Regions from separate parts of the Kocuria oceani genome, predicted to be linked through region 1. Evidence: riboswitches for the same ligand, from Rfam matches in the RefSeq annotation. Region 1 holds a riboswitch; each other region holds the start of a gene.
The links. A riboswitch is a leader RNA that binds a small molecule or an ion and turns the genes downstream of it on or off. The one in region 1 is predicted to bind cyclic di-AMP.
Positions count from the first base shown of each region.

Region 2: linked by a shared signal. The riboswitch ahead of PU704_RS14845 (NlpC/P60 family protein) and the one ahead of PU704_RS18270 (C40 family peptidase) in region 1 are both predicted to bind cyclic di-AMP.
Region 3: linked by a shared signal. The riboswitch ahead of PU704_RS11395 (C40 family peptidase) and the one ahead of PU704_RS18270 (C40 family peptidase) in region 1 are both predicted to bind cyclic di-AMP.
Region 4: linked by a shared signal. The riboswitch ahead of PU704_RS15060 (C40 family peptidase) and the one ahead of PU704_RS18270 (C40 family peptidase) in region 1 are both predicted to bind cyclic di-AMP.

Region 1 is NZ_JARAMH010000027.1:10,671-14,702, forward strand. It holds gene PU704_RS18265 (MBL fold metallo-hydrolase) at 211-1,620, opposite strand; cyclic di-AMP (ydaO/yuaA leader) riboswitch at 2,308-2,488, shown strand; gene PU704_RS18270 (C40 family peptidase) at 2,494-3,171, shown strand; partial or broken gene PU704_RS18275 (helix-turn-helix domain-containing protein) at 3,259-3,546, opposite strand; gene gnd (phosphogluconate dehydrogenase (NAD(+)-dependent, decarboxylating)) at 3,812-4,032, opposite strand, start outside.
Region 2 is NZ_JARAMH010000014.1:88,953-92,984, reverse strand. It holds gene PU704_RS14850 (alpha/beta fold hydrolase) at 1-718, shown strand, start outside; cyclic di-AMP (ydaO/yuaA leader) riboswitch at 1,195-1,380, shown strand; gene PU704_RS14845 (NlpC/P60 family protein) at 1,386-1,886, shown strand; gene PU704_RS14840 (pyridoxal phosphate-dependent aminotransferase) at 2,093-3,292, shown strand; gene PU704_RS14835 (2-hydroxyacid dehydrogenase) at 3,289-4,032, shown strand, end outside.
Region 3 is NZ_JARAMH010000009.1:17,709-21,740, reverse strand. It holds gene PU704_RS11400 (C40 family peptidase) at 1-763, opposite strand, end outside; gene PU704_RS11395 (C40 family peptidase) at 1,065-1,754, opposite strand; cyclic di-AMP (ydaO/yuaA leader) riboswitch at 1,760-1,949, opposite strand; gene PU704_RS11390 (metal-dependent transcriptional regulator) at 2,300-2,989, opposite strand; gene serC (phosphoserine transaminase) at 3,197-4,032, shown strand, end outside.
Region 4 is NZ_JARAMH010000015.1:32,627-36,658, reverse strand. It holds gene PU704_RS15065 (four-helix bundle copper-binding protein) at 50-460, opposite strand; cyclic di-AMP (ydaO/yuaA leader) riboswitch at 1,057-1,248, shown strand; gene PU704_RS15060 (C40 family peptidase) at 1,254-1,925, shown strand; gene PU704_RS15055 (C40 family peptidase) at 2,201-3,067, shown strand; gene PU704_RS15050 (IS256 family transposase) at 3,527-4,032, opposite strand, start outside.

The DNA of each region.
Region 1 (4,032 bases):
CAAGATGAAGACCTCACGAGAAGACAGACCGTGAACGCCCCGCCTGCACGGTCGGGCATCAGCTCGGCGGTCCAAGCTCCGAAAACCGCCACTCACAGGTCAGGAACCAGTACCCGGGCACCCGCAATTCCCAAGAGGCGGACACGGCAGGAGGGGCCGCCCGCAATCAGCGGGCGGCCCCTCCGGGCGCTCAAGGCTCGGTGTCCCCGGTCAGCCGGCGGGGGTGGTCTCCAGGGCGTCCTGCCGGGCGGACCAGGCGGCGTAGGAGCCCCCGAGCTCCACCACGTCGTAGCCGGCGTGGCGCAGGGTGGAGGCGACGACCGAGCTGCGCAGCCCGCTCTGGCAGTAGGTCACGATCGTGCCCTGCTGCGGGAGCCGGTCCAGGTTCCACAGGACCCGGCCGCCGTGCAGCTGGGTGGAGCCGGGGACGGAGCCGGCGGCGTGCTCGCTCACGGCGCGCACGTCCAGCAGCAGCGCCTTGTCGAAGGCCTCGACCTCCTCGGGGGAGACCAGCCGCGGGGTGGTCTGCGGCAGGCCCTCGATCCCGGTGACGTAGCCGGCCACGGCGTCGATGCCCACGCGCACCAGGTGGTCCCAGAACTCCTGGGCGGCCTCCTGGTCGGGCGCCAGCAGCACCAGCGGCCGGTCGTCGGCCTCGGGGTTCACGGCCCAGGCGCCGAAGGTCGCGATCGACTTCCCCGCCGGGATGTTCAGCGCCCCGGCCACGGTCCCGGTGTGCACCTCGTCCGCGGAGCGGGTGTCCACGAAGGTCACCTCGCCGGCCGCCAGCTGCTGGGCGACCTGCTGCGGGTCGAACTCGGGCAGGGGCGCCCGATCGCCCATGACGGCCGGCCCCCGGCGGTTCTGGTTCTTCATCCGGCCGAAGTAGAACGGGGCGTCCGGCTGGCCGTCGAGCAGCTCGGCGACGAAGCCGGCCTCGTCGTCGGCGGCCAGGTAGGGGCCCCACCAGGCGTAGAGCCGCTCGTAGCCCACCGTGGTGGAGGGGATCGCGCCCAGGGCCTTGCCGCAGGCCGAGCCCGCGCCGTGGCCGGGGAAGACCTGGACGTGGTCGGGCAGGGTCAGGAACTTCTCCTTGAGGCTGGCGAACATCTGCTGTGCGCCGAGAAAGCGGGTGTCCACGCCGCCGGCGGCCTCGTCCAGCAGGTCCGGGCGGCCCAGGTCGCCGGAGAACACGAAGTCGCCGGTGAGCAGGTAGCCGGGGGCGTCGGCGAAGGCGCCGTCGGTGACCAGGAAGGACAGGTGCTCGGGGGTGTGGCCCGGGGTGTGCACCGCGGCCACCACGATGTTGCCGATGCGGATCTCGTCGCCGTCGTGCAGGCGCGCGGCCTCGAACTCGTACTGCCAGTCCTCCCCGCCCTCGCCGGAGACGTGGATGTCCGCGCCGGTGGCCGCGGCCAGCTCGCGGGTGCCGGAGAGGTAGTCGGCGTGGATGTGGGTCTCGGTGACCGCGGTGATCTCCATGCCGTTCTTCGCGGCTGTGTCCCGGTAGACGTCGATGTCGCGGCGGGCGTCGACCACCAGCGCCTGGCCGGTGCGCTGGCACCCGATGAAGTAGCTGGCCTGGGCGAGGTCCTCGTCGTAGATGCGCTCGATCAGCATGAAACTCTCCTTCACGGAGTCAGTGGAACAAGGGTTCGGCGGAGGTCCCTCCGGCCATCTGCCCACCAGCGTAATACCCCCCGGGGTATGTTGCAAGTACCCCCCGGGGTACCTTGAAGAAGTGATGTTTGGCCTTTCCAGCGTTCCGTCGGCGTCGGCGAGCACGGCGGCACGTGAACTGAAGCGAGACCATCAACCAGGGAGAGCCGCTGCCCAGATTCGTTGGGGTGAGGCGACCCCCACCAGGCGGCACGGACGGCCCCTACGCGTGAAGATTCCGTGAAGCTATCCGCGCTTTCCGCCCCCGTGCGCTGGCATTTGAATGTGAGGTAGCTGGCACTTCATCCGTCAACAGGAGCGGGATTTCGCGTGCTACGGCCTCCGCGGGCCGGGGCCTTCCCTGGAGCGGCCGGGGGGCGCCCAGCAACGATCGACACATGCCGCCACCAAGGGGTGGCTTGCGAAATAGCAGGTCAAAACGTCCTTCGGGCTGCCACTGCGGACCGCGAGCTGGTCGGAGGACTGAGCCCCTCCACCCTTGCCGTCGGCTCTAGCTGAGGGGCAGGCTCTTCAGCGCCGACCCATGACAGTGAGCCAGATCCCTCCCCGCCTGCATCGTTATCAGTCCGTTATATTTACGCTATGGTCCTCTACGTGCCGATGGCCAATCTCATCGGCACCCCGGGCACTTCGCCGAATCCTGCCGGTGCCCGGGGTCCGCATCACAGAGACGACTTGGCAGGAGCGGGGGAACCACACACGGTCCCACCCCCGGGACCTAGGGGTTAAGCCGCCAGGGCCCCCACCCTGCGGCCGGGTGTCTCCCACCCGCATCCGACAGCTCACCTCGCAGGCAAAGGGAGGAACTCACTCATGCCCATGTTCCAGCGCCACACTGCTCGCCACCGCGCCCAGACCTCTTCGCGCCTGGTACGCAACACCACGTTGACGGTCGCCGCCGGCGCCGCAGTGCTCGGCTCCATCACCCCGGCCCAGGCCTACGCCGAGCTCCCCGCCTCCTCGGGGACCTCCTACGCCGCTCCCGTCTCTGCGGTGGCGACCCTCGCCACGACCACCGCCCCAGCGCCCACCACTCCCGCGGCCCCGGCCGCACCGGTCTCTGAGACGGAGGCCGCCCCGACGCCGCAGACCACCTCGACCTCGAGCCTCTCCACCCAGTCCTCAAACGTCTCCGAGCTCACCGGGGACTCCACCGCTGCCGGCGGCCTCGTCGGCACCGCGATGCAGGGCGTGGGCACCGGCTACGTCTGGGGCGGCACGGACTTCGGCGCCTGGGACTGCTCCGGGTTCACCCAATGGGTCTACGCCCAGAACGGCATCGACCTCCCGCGCACCAGCCAGCAACAGTGGGCCGCCGGCACCCCGACCACCAACCCGCAGCCGGGAGACCTCGTCGTCCAGAACGGCGGCGCCCACATCGGGATCTACCTCGGTGGCGGCAAGATGATCTCCGCGCTGAACCCCACCCAGGGGACCTTCGTCCACTCCGTGGACGCCATGCCGACGGACGGCTACGTCACCTTCCGCTGAATCTGGAATGCAGTCCCACAGTCGCCCATGACGGCGTGAGCCGTCACGGGCGACTGTGGGACTGCGGCAACACCCGAGGTGACGGACTCAGATCGCCGTCGCCTGCGGCAGCTCCCGGATCCGGCGATAGAGAGTGGCCCTGGACATCCCGAGGTCCCGAGCAACCTGAGTGGCCGGCTCCCCACCCTCGATGAGTCGCAGCGCGTTGCGAATCTGAGAATCCATAAACGTCTGGCGCCGCCCGCCGAGGTCCTTGCCGGCAGCCCTCCGCTTGGCCACCGAGTCAGTGATCCGCTCCCGCTTGATCTCCAGCTCCATCTGCGCCAATGCGGCCATGACGGTAAGGACCATCGAGCCCGGGACTGGCGCACGATCGGTGACAACTGAGCTGACTTGATGACCGCTATCCGGCCATATGTAAGGCCGGTCTACCTTTCTGATTCGCGACGAGGGAACTTTCCTCGTCCACGTCACCGACCGGTGCGGCCGTCCCGAGCCGTGTCGGTGTTGGTGCAGTAGTGGGAGGTCCGGCGGGTGGACGGAACCGTCAGCTTCTGGAGGCCCTACAGCGATTCCGCTGGCAGCCTGGTGCCGGCCGCGCACTGTGTTCCCGGTCTCCGCCGGGGTGGATGGCGCGGCTCTACTGCTCGGCGGGGTGGGCCGGGTCCTCACCGGGGCCAGCCTCGACATGCTCGGGCCCGGCCGCGGCGTCCTTGACGGCATGGCCACCGAACTGCTGGCGCATCGCCGCGATCATCTTCATCGCCGGGCCCTCGTCCTGGCGAGAGGCGAAGCGGGCGAACAGAGCGTTGGAGATGGCCGGAACCGGTACCGCCAGATCCAGGGCGGCTTCCACGGTCC
Region 2 (4,032 bases), on a different contig from region 1:
CCCGCTCCCAGAAGAGACGGCCCCCGGCACGGTGGCCGGCGCCGTGGCCGACACTCTATGCGTGCTGGACAACGTGGGTGCGGAGCAGTTCCTCGCCCTGGGCTGGTCCAGTGGCGGCCCGCGCGCCCTGGCGTGCGGCGCGCTGCTGCCCGGCCGCTGCCGCGCGGTCGCCTCGCTGGCCGGCTACGCCCCGCCGCGCGCCGAGGGACTGGACCCGGTCGCCGGGATGGACGAGGACAGCGCGGCCGAGTTCACCGCCGCCCGGCAGGGTCGCCGGGCACTCGAGGCCTACCTCGAGGAGCAGGTGCAGGCCATGACCGCGGCCGCCTCGGCGCCGGACGGCGACGTCGTCGAGCTGCTGCGCGCCATGCTCCCGCCGGTGGACCGGGCGGTGATGACCGGGGACTTCGCCGACTACGTCATGGGCGCGGCCGAGCACTCCCGGCGCCAGGGCATCGTGGGCTGGCGCGACGACGACCTGGCGGTAAACCGCCCCTGGGGCTTCGCCGTGGAGGAGATCGCCGTGCCCACCCGGATCTGGCACGGCCGGGAGGACCGCACCGTCCCCTTGGCCCACGGGGAGTGGCTCGCCGCGCGCATACCAGGCGCCTGGGCGCACCTGCTGGAGCACGAGGGGCACCTCTCCCTCGTGGCCCAACTCGACCGGGTCCTGGACAACCTGCTCGACGCCGCCGAGGTCGACGAGGGCGGGATGTAGGGCAGGCACGCCGGAAGGGTCCGCGAAGAGAACCGACCCACACCGGCGGTCATGACAAGCGCCATAATTTCTTTTAGCGAATTCTTGTTTGAACCTTGTGACCCACAAAGATGTCGCCCTTTCCGCCCCTGCCAAGGAGCCGCTCACGTCGGCCGCCTAATGCTCCGTGAAGCATTCCCCGCGGTTTCTCGCGCCATAACGCGCGTGTCACCCCCGGACGCCCCGCCCCAGGGCAGAGGCGGACTCGCCAGCGGACACGAGTGGAACAGAGCCCCAGGTCAAGCCCACTTTTGTCTTGAGATGCGCCTACCAGAGGATCCCCGTCGGCGCCCCTCCCCAAGCAGCTTCGCGCGAACGCGAAGGCTCACGGCCGGATTGCAGCAGATTCCGAGACACGCCCGTGATGAAAACGAGACTTTCTCGTTACTTTTCGATTAGTGTTCTCTCCGTGCCGATTCCCCCACTTATCGGCACCCCCGTGCACATCGCCGAATTCTGCCGGTGCCCGGGGCCCCCTGAACACATCGCTCGGCAGAAGCGGGGGAACCAGAAACGGTCCCTCCCCTGGGACCTAGGGGTTAAGTCGCCAGGGCCTCCACCCTGCGACCGGGTGTCTCCCACCCGCATCCGACAGCTCACCTCGCAGGCAAGAGGGAGGACATCACTCATGCCCATCTTCCACTCCCGCACGCCCCGCCACCGCGCCCAGCGCGCGTTCCCCCTGGGACGCACGGCGACCATGGCGGTCGCCGCCGGCGCCATGGCGCTCGGCAGCGTGGCTCCGGCCCAGGCCGCCCCGGCCGCAGCCCCCCAGCAGCTCCTCAGCATCCAGTCCCAGTCCGGCAAGGCCGCGACCATCGCCGCCGCGGCCAAGAGCCAGCTCGGTGTGGGTCAGGACTGCACCTCTCTGGTCACCAAGTCCCTGCGTGCGGCCGGGATCAACCACCACGGGTGGCCGGTCTCCTACCTGAATCTCGGCCACCGGGTCTCCGCCGCCCAGGCCCAGCCCGGTGACCTGGTCTACTACGCCAACGGCGGCATGGGCTTCGCCCACATCGCCGTGTACATCGGCGGCAGCAAGGCCGTCCACGGCGGCTGGAACGGCCACCAGACGGTCATCCAGACCGTCCACGTCGGCTCGGGACCCGTCTACATCCGCGTGCGCTGACCCCACGCATGTGAGCGGGAGCGCGGTTCCGACGGAACCGCGCTCCCGCTCACATCGGGACGACGTCTGGAACGGGGAAACCCCACGGCACTGCTCCCTGTCGGAATTGGTTACCGCACCACCCTTCACAGCCTGATATATGAGTCGTATGCTCAGGGTGGATCCGCCCACGGATCGACCGCCAACTCGACGAGGAGTGGAACAGCATGCGAGAACTCGCGCACCGGCTCGACCGGCTGGGCACCGAAACCGCCTTCAGCGTCGCCCAGGCCGCGGCCGCCTGGAAGGCGCAGGGGAACCGCGTGTACCCCTTCCACCTCGGCGACATCAACATCCCGACGGCCCCGCACATCATCGAGGCCATGAACCGGGCCATCGCCGACGGCTACACGGGCTACTGCCCCGGCCCCGGCATCCCCCAGCTGCGGGAGGCCCTCGCCGAGGACCTCGGCTCGCGCCGCGGCATCGACCTCACCCCCGAGAACATCGTCGTGATGACCGGCGGCAAGCCCGTCATCACGAAGTTCCTGCAGGCGGTCATGAACCCAAGCCAGGAGGTGCTCTACCCGAACCCCGGCTTCCCGATCTACGAGTCGCAGATCGAGTACCTCGGCGGCACGGCGGTGCCGTACCGCTACCTCCCCACGGAGAGCGGCTTCGCGATCGACCTCGACCAGGTGCGCGCCTCGATCACCTCGAACACGGTCGCCATCATCTACAACGACCTGCAGAACCCCATCTCGGCCGAGTCGACGGCGGCCGAGCGCGAGGCCATCGCTCAGCTGGCCCAGGAGCACAACCTCTGGGTGCTCTCCGACGAGGCCTACTTCGAGACGCGCTACGAGGGGGTCTCGAGCTCGATCGCGTCGCTCCCCGGCATGGCCGAGCGCACCGTCATCCTGTACACGTTCAGCAAGAAGTTCGCCATGACCGGCTCGCGCCTCGGCTGCGCCGTCGCGCCGCCCGAGATCGCCAAGGTGCTGAGCACCCTCAACACCAACGACGAGTCCTGCACCACGCACTACGTGCAGTGGGCCGGCGTCGAGGCGCTCCGCGGCCCCCAGGAGCCCGTGCAGCAGATGCTCGACGTCCTGCGTGAGCGCCGAGACGCCGCCTGCGAGCTCGTGAACGCGACTCCCGGCATGCACGTTGCCGTGCCGCAGTCGACCTTCTACCTGTTCCCGGACGTCACCGCCGCCATGGAGCGCATGGGGTACACGGCGGTCGGCGACTTCGCCACGGCGGCGCTGCACGAGACCGGCGTCTCCTTCTGCACGAGGGAGCACTTCGGCCGGCGCCTGCCGGGTGAGGAGCAGCAGTACATCCGGCTCGCCTACTCGGGCATCGACGTCGCCGACATCCGCGACGGCCTCGGCCGCCTGTGCCAGTGGATCGAGTCGGCATGAGCCGGGTCGTCGTCACGGGACAGGTGCCCGACGCCGCCGTCGAGAAGCTTCGCGCCGCGCACGAGGTCGACGCCTGGCCGGGCCCGCAGTCGATCGACCGCGAAGAGCTCCTGCGCCGCGTGGCCGGCGCCGACGCCGTGGTGAGCCTGCTGACCGAACGCGTCGACGCGGAGCTTCTCGACGCCGCCGGCCCGCAGCTTCAGGTGGTCGCGAACGTCGCCGTCGGCTACGACAACATCGACGTGCCGGCCTGCAGCGAGCGCGGCGTCGTGGCCACCAACACCCCCGGGGTGCTCACGGAGGCCACCGCGGACATCGCGCTGGGCCTCGTCCTCATGGCGACCCGCCGGCTCGGCGAGGGGGAACGGCTCATCCGCTCCGGCCAGGAGTGGAAGTGGGGCATGTTCTTCCTGCTCGGCAGCAGCCTGCAGGGCAAGACCCTCGGCGTCGTCGGCATGGGCGGCATCGGCCAGGCGACCGCGCGCAGGGCCAAGGCCTTCGGCATGGAGATCGTCTACCAGTCGCGCAGCGAGATCGATCCCGGGGTCGCCGCCGAGCTGGGCGCCCGGCGGGTCGAGCTCGACGAGCTGCTGGCCGTCTCCGACGTCGTGTCGCTGCACTGCCCCTACGGGCCCGCCACGCGCCATCTGATCGGCCCCGAGCAGCTGGCGGCGATGAAGGACACCGCGTACCTCGTCAACACCGCGCGCGGACCGATCGTCGACGAGGCGGCGCTCGCG
Region 3 (4,032 bases), on a different contig from region 1:
GGCCGGCGGAGACCTGCGTGCCGAGGCTCAGATAGGAGGCCGGCCAGCCGTGGTGGTTGATGCCGGCGGCGCGCAGGGCGTTGGTGACCAGGGCCGTGCAGTCCTGGCCGACGCCGAGCTGGCCCAGAGCGGCCGAGGAGATGGTGGCGCCCTTGCCGGAGGCGGAGCTCTGCGGGGCGACGGTGCGCTCGGCCGCCGGGGCCGCCTGGACGGCCGGCTTCGGCGCCGGGGCCTGCTTCACGGCCGGCTGCGGGGCGGCCTGCACGGCGGGGGCGGCCGGCTGCGGGGCCGGGGCGGGCTTCGGGGCGGCCACGGCCTTCGGCGCCGGCTGCGCCACGGGGGCCACGACAGGGGCGGCCTGCACGGCGGGGGCGGCCGGCTGCGGGGCCGGGGCGACGACCGGCTGCGCCGCCGGCGTCGCTGCCGGCCGCTGGACGGTCTCGCGGGCCTCGGGCTCCGCCTTCTTCTCGGCCGCCTTCTTCTCGTTCTTTTCGGCCTTCTCGGTCTGCTTCTTCTCGGACTCGTCCTGGGCCTTCGTCACGTGGGCGACCGGCGCGAGGGAGACGGTGGGGGCGGCGGACGGGGTCGCCGCGGCCACGGCGGACAGCGGGGCGTCGGCGGCGGCCTCCTGGGCCGGGGCCTCGTGCGCGGAGACGGTGGTGGCCAGCGCCAGGCCGGAGAGGGCGGCGACGGCGGCCACGGTGCGGGCCCGGCCGGTCAGGAGGGAGGTGACGCCGGTCGAGGAGTTCAGGTCACGAGTCATGGGGGTTTCAGCAGGCTTTCTGGAGGGCCGGGCGAACCTGCCGGGAGACTGCGGTGACAGCACGGATCACCCCGCGCGCAGGCGCGCGGGGTGATCGATCTCCGGCAGCGCGGCCGTCCGGATGCGGAGGGCCGCGCACGGCGGGGGGAACGGAGGAGGGCGTCCGAAGGCGGACGGGGCGCACGGCGTCGGAGAGGACGGATGTGCGGGGGGGGGACCCGGGAGTGCGGGTCCGGGTGGTCCGGGAGGGACCGGGTGCCTCCCGCGGGGACCCTGGGGTCTCCGCGGGAGACGAGCCGGATCAGCCGATCCGGTAGTAGCCGTCGAGCTGCATGGCGTTGACGGAGTGGATCTGCGTGCCCTGCGAGGGGTTCAGCGCCGAGATCATCTTGCCGCCGCCGATGTAGATGCCCACGTGGCCCCCACCGTTCTGGGAGACGAGGTCGCCGGGCTGCGGGTTGGACACGGGGGTGCCGGCGGCGAACTGGGCCCAGGTGGTGCGGGGCAGGTCGATGCCGTTCTGGGCGAAGACCCACTGGGTGAAGCCGGAGCAGTCCCAGGCGCCGAAGGCGGTGCCGCCGTAGACGTAGCCGGAGCCGATGCCCTGCTGGGCGGTGCCCACGATGCCGCCGGCGGCCGCGGTGATCTCGGTCGTGGCGTTGGCCTGCGGGGTCACGCTCGCGGTGGAGACCGCCGGCTGCGCGGCGGGGGCCGGGGCCTGGTAGGCCGGGGCGGCGGGCTGCGCGGCAACGGGGGCCTGGTAGGCGGCGGGGGCCGGGGCCTGGTAGGTGTAGGAGGCCAGCGAGGCGGCGGCCGGAGCCGGGGCCGAGTAGGCGGCACCGGAGGCCGCGGGGATCTCGGCGTAGGCCTGGGCCGGGGCGATGGAGCCGACGATCGCGGCGCCGGCGGCGGCGGCGATCGTGGTGTTGCGCACGGCGTTCGAGGTGGTCTCGGCGCGGTGGCGGGCGGTGCTCTGCTTGAAAATAGCCATGGGTGTGTTCCTCCCTTTGCCTACGAGGTGAGCTGTCGGATTCGGGTGGGAGACACCCGGCCGCGGAGCGCATGCGCTCCGGCGACTTAACCCCAAGGCCCCGGATCACCGGGACCGGAAATGGTTCCCCCGCTTCTGCCAAGCAGTTTCTGTGCATGGGCCCCGGGCACCGGCAGAATTCGGCGATGTGCACGAGGATGCCGATCCGACCAGTGATCAGCACGGGTTGAACAATACATGACCGGTTACGGAAGTGTCACGTTTTGATCACGGCCGATCACGGAATTGCATCTCGGGCCGGACGAAAACCTGTGGATTATGTCGCTCCGGACTATCAGTGCGATCCGGCGGCGCACGGTGGAGCGAGGGTCCGGGCACCCCTGAACCCGCGGCTCACCAGGGCATTCGCCGCCGGCGGGGCACGGTCCGGCCGAACTGGCCGAAAGTGCCTTGTGAACGTCCCCACAAGGGTGGCCGGGTCTCGCGCAGGGCCCCGTGACCTGTCCCGTGACCTGCCCTCGGGCCGGGCACGACCCGACGGGCGCTCAGACGGCGAGGACCCGGATGGCCCCGGCCGTGCGCAGGTCGATCTCCGCGGACCGGCCGGTCTCGGCGACCTCGATCCGCACCCGCTGGCCCTCCACGCGGGCCCGAACGACGGCCCCGGTGAGCACGCCGACGTCGCTCAGCACGCCCAGCAGCGCGGCGTCGGCCTGCACCACCTCCGGCAGCAGCGCCACGGTGTGCGTCGCCTCCGGATCCGCGCGGGCGGCCTCCAGCAGGGAGGGGTGCCCCGCCGCCGAGGGGCTGTCCCCGACGCCCAGTGCGGCCAGGCCCGGGATCGGCGTGCCGTACGGGGAGTATCGGGGGCTGTGCAGCAGGTCCACCAGCCGCCGTTCGACCTGCTCGCTCATCACGTGCTCCCAGCGGCACGCCTCGTCGTGGACCTGGGCCAGGTCCAGTCCGATGACGTCGGCCAGCAGCCGCTCCGCCAGACGGTGCTTGCGCATCACCTGCACCGCGCGTTCGCGGCCCAGCTCGGTGAGGACCAGGGAGCGGTCGGCCCCCACCGTCAGCAGTCCGTCGCGCTCCATCCGGGACACCGTCTGCGAGACGGTGGGCCCGGAGTGGTCGAGGCGCTCGACGATGCGCGCCCGCATGGGCGTGATGCCCTCCTCCTCGAGCTCGAGCACGGTCCGCAGGTACATCTCCGTGGTGTCGATCAGATCGCTCATGCCTCAGTCATCCTTCGTCCGGCCGTCCGTCCCCGGGGATCCCGCCCGGTCCGGTCTTCCCGCACGAGCTTAGTCCGCGGTCCCCTGCCGCGGAGGGGACCGGGCCGCGGCGGGGCCCGGGTCCGGGTGGGGCAGAATGGGCCGGGGCCCGGCCGTGCACGCCCCTGCACCACCACCGCCGCGCCCGCCGCCCGCCGCACGTCCGTCATGAGGGAGCACCCGTTGTCCGCACACGTCACCATCCCCCAGCACCTGCTCCCGGCCGACGGCCGGTTCGGCGCCGGGCCCTCCAAGGTCCGCCCGGAGCAGGTCGACGCCGTCGCCCGGGCCGGGGCCGGGCTGCTCGGGACCTCCCACCGGCAGGCCCCGGTCCGGCGGCTCGTGGGCTCGGTGCGCGAGGGCCTGGCGCAGTTCCTCCGTCTGCCCGAGGGCCACGAGGTCCTGCTCGGCCTCGGCGGGGCCACCGCCTTCTGGGACGCCGCCGTCTTCGGGCTGGTCGAGGCCAAGGCCCAGCACCTGGTGTTCGGCGAGTTCGGCGCCAAGTTCGCCCAGGCCACGGACGCCGCGCCGTTCCTGGAGGCCTCCTCCGTGGTGGAGACCCTGCCCGGCACCCGTCCGGAGCCGCGGGCGGAGGACGGCGTGGACGTCTACGCCTGGCCCCAGAACGAGACCTCCACCGGGGTGGCCGCCCCCGTGGTCCGGCCCGCCGGCATCGCGGACGAGGCGCTGGTGCTGGTCGACGCCACCTCGGCGGCGGGCGGAATGGCCGCGGACCTCTCCGCGGCGGACGTCTACTACTTCTCCCCGCAGAAGAACCTGGGCTCCGACGGCGGGCTGTGGCTGGGGGCCTTCTCCCCCGCCGCGATCGAGCGGATCGAACGGATCGGCGCCTCCGGGCGCTGGGTCCCCGACTTCCTGAAGCTGACCACGGCCCTGGAGAACTCTCGCAAGGACCAGACCTACAACACCCCGGCGCTGGCCACGCTGGTGATGCTGGACGAGCAGCTGCGCTGGCTCAACGACCGGGGCGGCATGGCCTGGGC
Region 4 (4,032 bases), on a different contig from region 1:
CCTTCTCACCGCCTCCGCCGCCCGGGTGATGGGTCAGCGCAGGTTCTGCTCAGCCCAGGGAGGCGACCAGCTCGGCGCAGGCGGCCTCGCAGCGCCGGCAGGCCTCAGCACAGATCCGGCAGTGCTCGTGCATGTCCGCGTGCTTCTCGCACTCATCGGCGCACGCCTTGCAGGCCATCTGGCAGGCCCGGATCGTATCCAGGGTGATGTTGGCGTCGTAGCCGGTGTGCCGGGAGAGCACCCGCCCGGTGACCTCGCACAGATCCGCGCAGTCCAGGTTGGTGCGGATGCACTTGGTCAGCTCCGCGACCATGTCCTCGGACAGGCACGCATCGGCGCAGGCGGTGCAGGTCTGGGCGCACTCGAAACAGGCCTCGATGCAGGCGGCCAGCTTCTCCTTGTCCACCCCACCGAGGTCCTTCGGGTAGGTCTCCAGCATCGCGCTCACGTGATGAGTCATGACTTGCTCCTTCATCGGTTCAGCAGGAGACGAACCGGCCGGAGCCAGCCCGCCATGTCATCGACCGTAGACTGCCGTTTCCGTGTGACGCGCCCCGAAAGTTTGAAGATTTGATGAAGATCAACACCTCAGTGGTGCGCAACTGCATCCCATCGACTGACTTGCACATCGGTGCAGCGGGCCGAATATAGAGATTCCGTGAAGAAATCCCGCCGTGCACCTCGAAAAGGCGCCCCGAGACCTTCCCAAACTGTGAGCCACCTCGAAGATTCCCTCACGGAACCTTGGTACTTGCCCAAGCAACGCTGGAGACTACGCGTAGTCCTAGGCCCCTTGTCGTCGTCGACTGTGTCCAGCGAAATGCGCGCCACGATGCCATTTTGCCTAGTCATCCGGTCCCGGGTCGGCCAATAGCTGGGTGACGAGGTCCACTGGGCGACGAACCTATCTCTTCCGGAACGAGCCTTCCCGGGGCCGGGAGTCCGGCTTCTCAGCCCCGGCCGAGGGAAGAATCCAGGCCGTGACCTAAACGTGACACTTTCGTTATGGATGGGCTACTGTCCACTGCGTGCCGATGATCGATCTGGTCGGCGCCCTCGTGCACATCGCCGAATTCTGCCGGTGCCCGGGGTCCTTGAAGAGATATCGCTTGGCAGAAGCGGGGGAACCATTTTCGGTCCCGGTGATCCGGGCCTTGGGGTTAAGTCGCCCAGGACGCATGCGTCCGGGGTGGCCGGGTGTCTCCCACCCGCATCCGACAGCTCACCTCGTAGGCAAAGGGAGGAACTCACCCATGTCGCTTTTCAAGCAGAACACTGCCCGCCACCGCGCCGGAATCACCTCGAGTGCGGTGCGCAACACCACGATCGCCGCCGCCGCCGGTGCGGCACTCATCGGCTCCATCGCCCCGGCCCAGGCCTACGCCGAGATCCCCGTAGCCTCCAGCACCACCTCGTGGGCGCCCGTCGCTTCTTCGGCGGCCAACTTCGCCACCAATACCTACCAGGCTCCGGCCGCTGCCCAGCCCGTGGCCACCCCGGCGTCCCAGGCCTCGGCGCCCGAGCAGACCGCCACCACCGCGAGCCTGTCGACCCAGTCCGCGGACATCACCCCCCTTGGGGCCGATTCCTCCTCCGCCGGCCTGGTGGCCACTGCCATGCAGGGCGAGGGCACCGGCTACGTCTGGGGTGGCACTGCCTTCGGCGCCTGGGACTGCTCCGGGTTCACCCAGTGGGTCTACGCCCAGAACGGCATTGACATCCCCCGCACCAGCTACCAGCAGATCGCCGCAGCCACCCCGACCGCCAACCCCCAGCCCGGGGACCTGGTCTCCATGCGTGGCGGCGGGCACATTGGGATCTACATCGGTGGTGGCAAGATAATTTCGGCGCTCAACCCCATCCAGGGCACCTTCGTCCACTCCGTGGACGCCATGCCGGTGGACGGCTACTACACCTACCGCTGACCCGGCTCGCCCTCCGCAACGACCGGGGTCGTCGCGGAGGGCCCTGGGCACTCCGTCTGCTGCGCATGAGAGTCCCAGCCTCTCCGCACGAGCTTCTCGTCCTTTACGGACACCGCACCTCTCCTCCACTCATCCGCCGTGCACGGTACTCCTGATCCGGATCGCCGCACTGCCGGCCACCGTGACACCTCGCACCCCTGCCCGGGGTAATCCGTGCTGTCACCGCACCGTTCCGGTAGATCTGCCCGGCCCTCCAGAAAGCCTCCTGAATCCCCATGACTCGTGACGTGAACTCCTCCAACGGCATCGGCTCGTTGTTCACCGGCAAGGCCCGCACCGTGGCCGCCGTCGCGGCCTTCTCGGGCCTGGCCCTGGCCACCACCGTCTCCGTGCAGGCCGCCCCGGCCCAGGAGGGCGCCGCTACCGACGCCCCGCTGTCGGCCGTCGCCGCAGCCACCCCGTCGGCCGCCCCCACCGTGTCCCTCGAACCGGTCGCCCACGTGACCAAGACCGAGCAGAAGACCGCGAAGGTAGAGCCCAAGGCCGAGGCCCCGAAGCCCGTGGTCGCCCCGCAGCCGGCCGTGCAGGCGGCCTCTGTGGTGCAGGCAGCTCCCGCCGTGGCCCAGGCGGCTCCCGCGGCCCAGGCCGCCCCTGCGCCGAAGCCCGTCGTCACCCCGGTACCCGCCCCGGTGGTTCAGGCCGCACCCGTCGTCGAGGCCCCGAAGCCGGTCCCGACCCCGGTTACCGCCCCGGCGCCCAAGCCCGCCCCGGCGCCGGCGGCCGAGCGCACCCTCGCCCCGCAGAGCTCCGCCTCCGGCAAGGGGGCCACCATTGCCTCTGCGGCCATGGGCCAGCTCGGGGTAGGACAGGACTGCACCGCAGCGGTGAACAATGCCCTGCGGGCCGCTGGCATCACCTTCCGGGGCTGGCCGGCTGATTACTTCACGCTGGGCACGCAGGTCTCCGCCGGCCAGGCGCAGCCCGGCGACCTCGTCTACTACGCCGACGGCGGCATGGGCACGGCCCACATCGGCGTGTACATCGGTGGCGGCAAGGCCGTCCACGGGGGCTGGAACGGCGGCAGCACCGTCGTCGACAGCGTCAACGTGGGTTCCGGGCCCACCTACATCCGCGTGCGCTGAACCCGGACGAACACAGTCTCCGGGTGTGCGGTTCCTGATCGGCCAGACAGGTTCCGCGCACCCGGTCTTTCACTATCTTGGTGGGGCGGCTGACACCTGTCCCGGTGACTCACTGCAGGAGCGCGGCATGCTGGCCTTGCGATGGCCCTGCGGTGGCTGTGCTGGGCACCATCACTTGGCCCAGTGGTGAGGGGACATGCCTGGCTTGGTGGCTGGAACGAGAAGTAAAATCGAGGGGCAAGCCTGGCGTATTCCCAAGATGGATCGGGCAAGGATCCAGAGCGAAATTGCTCCCGCTCAAGGGCAACGTCAGGAGTTGGGGACAACCACCCTGCACGCACCGCAGACTGCGCGGTGGAGTGCTCCTCGACTGAGGGCGCGCCGACCCTCCTCGCAGAGGGGCGCGCCCTCCTTGTGGTCAAGCCCCCGCGAGTGGTGTAGCGATCCTTCGTGTAAGGGTCAGGCGGTGAGTGCGGTCAGGGGGTCGGTGGCCACCTCGCTTCCGGTGTCGGCGACGGTGGTGAGCCGGCAGCGGGTGAGGACCTCGAGGCCGAGGTAGCGGCGGCCCTCGGCCCACTCGTCGGTCTGCTCGGCCAGCACGGCCCCCACGAGGCGGACGATGGCTTGCCGGTTGGGGAAGATCCCGACCGCATCCGTGCGGCGCCGGATCTCCCGGTTCAACCGCTCGGCGGGGTTGTTGGACCAGATCTGGGCCCAGACGTCCTTGGGGAAGCTCGTGAACGCGAGGATGTCCTCACGGGCCTGCCCCAGGTGCTCGGCCACCGCTGGCAGCTTCTCGGTGACGTAGTCGATCAGGCGGTCGAACTGGGCGTGCACGGCTGCGGCGTCGGGCTGGTCGTAGACGCTGTGCAGCATGGCCTTCACGGCCGGCCACATGCTCTTCGGGCAGATCGACATGAGGTTGGCCGCGTAGTGGGTGCGGCACCGCTGCCAGGCGGCACCGG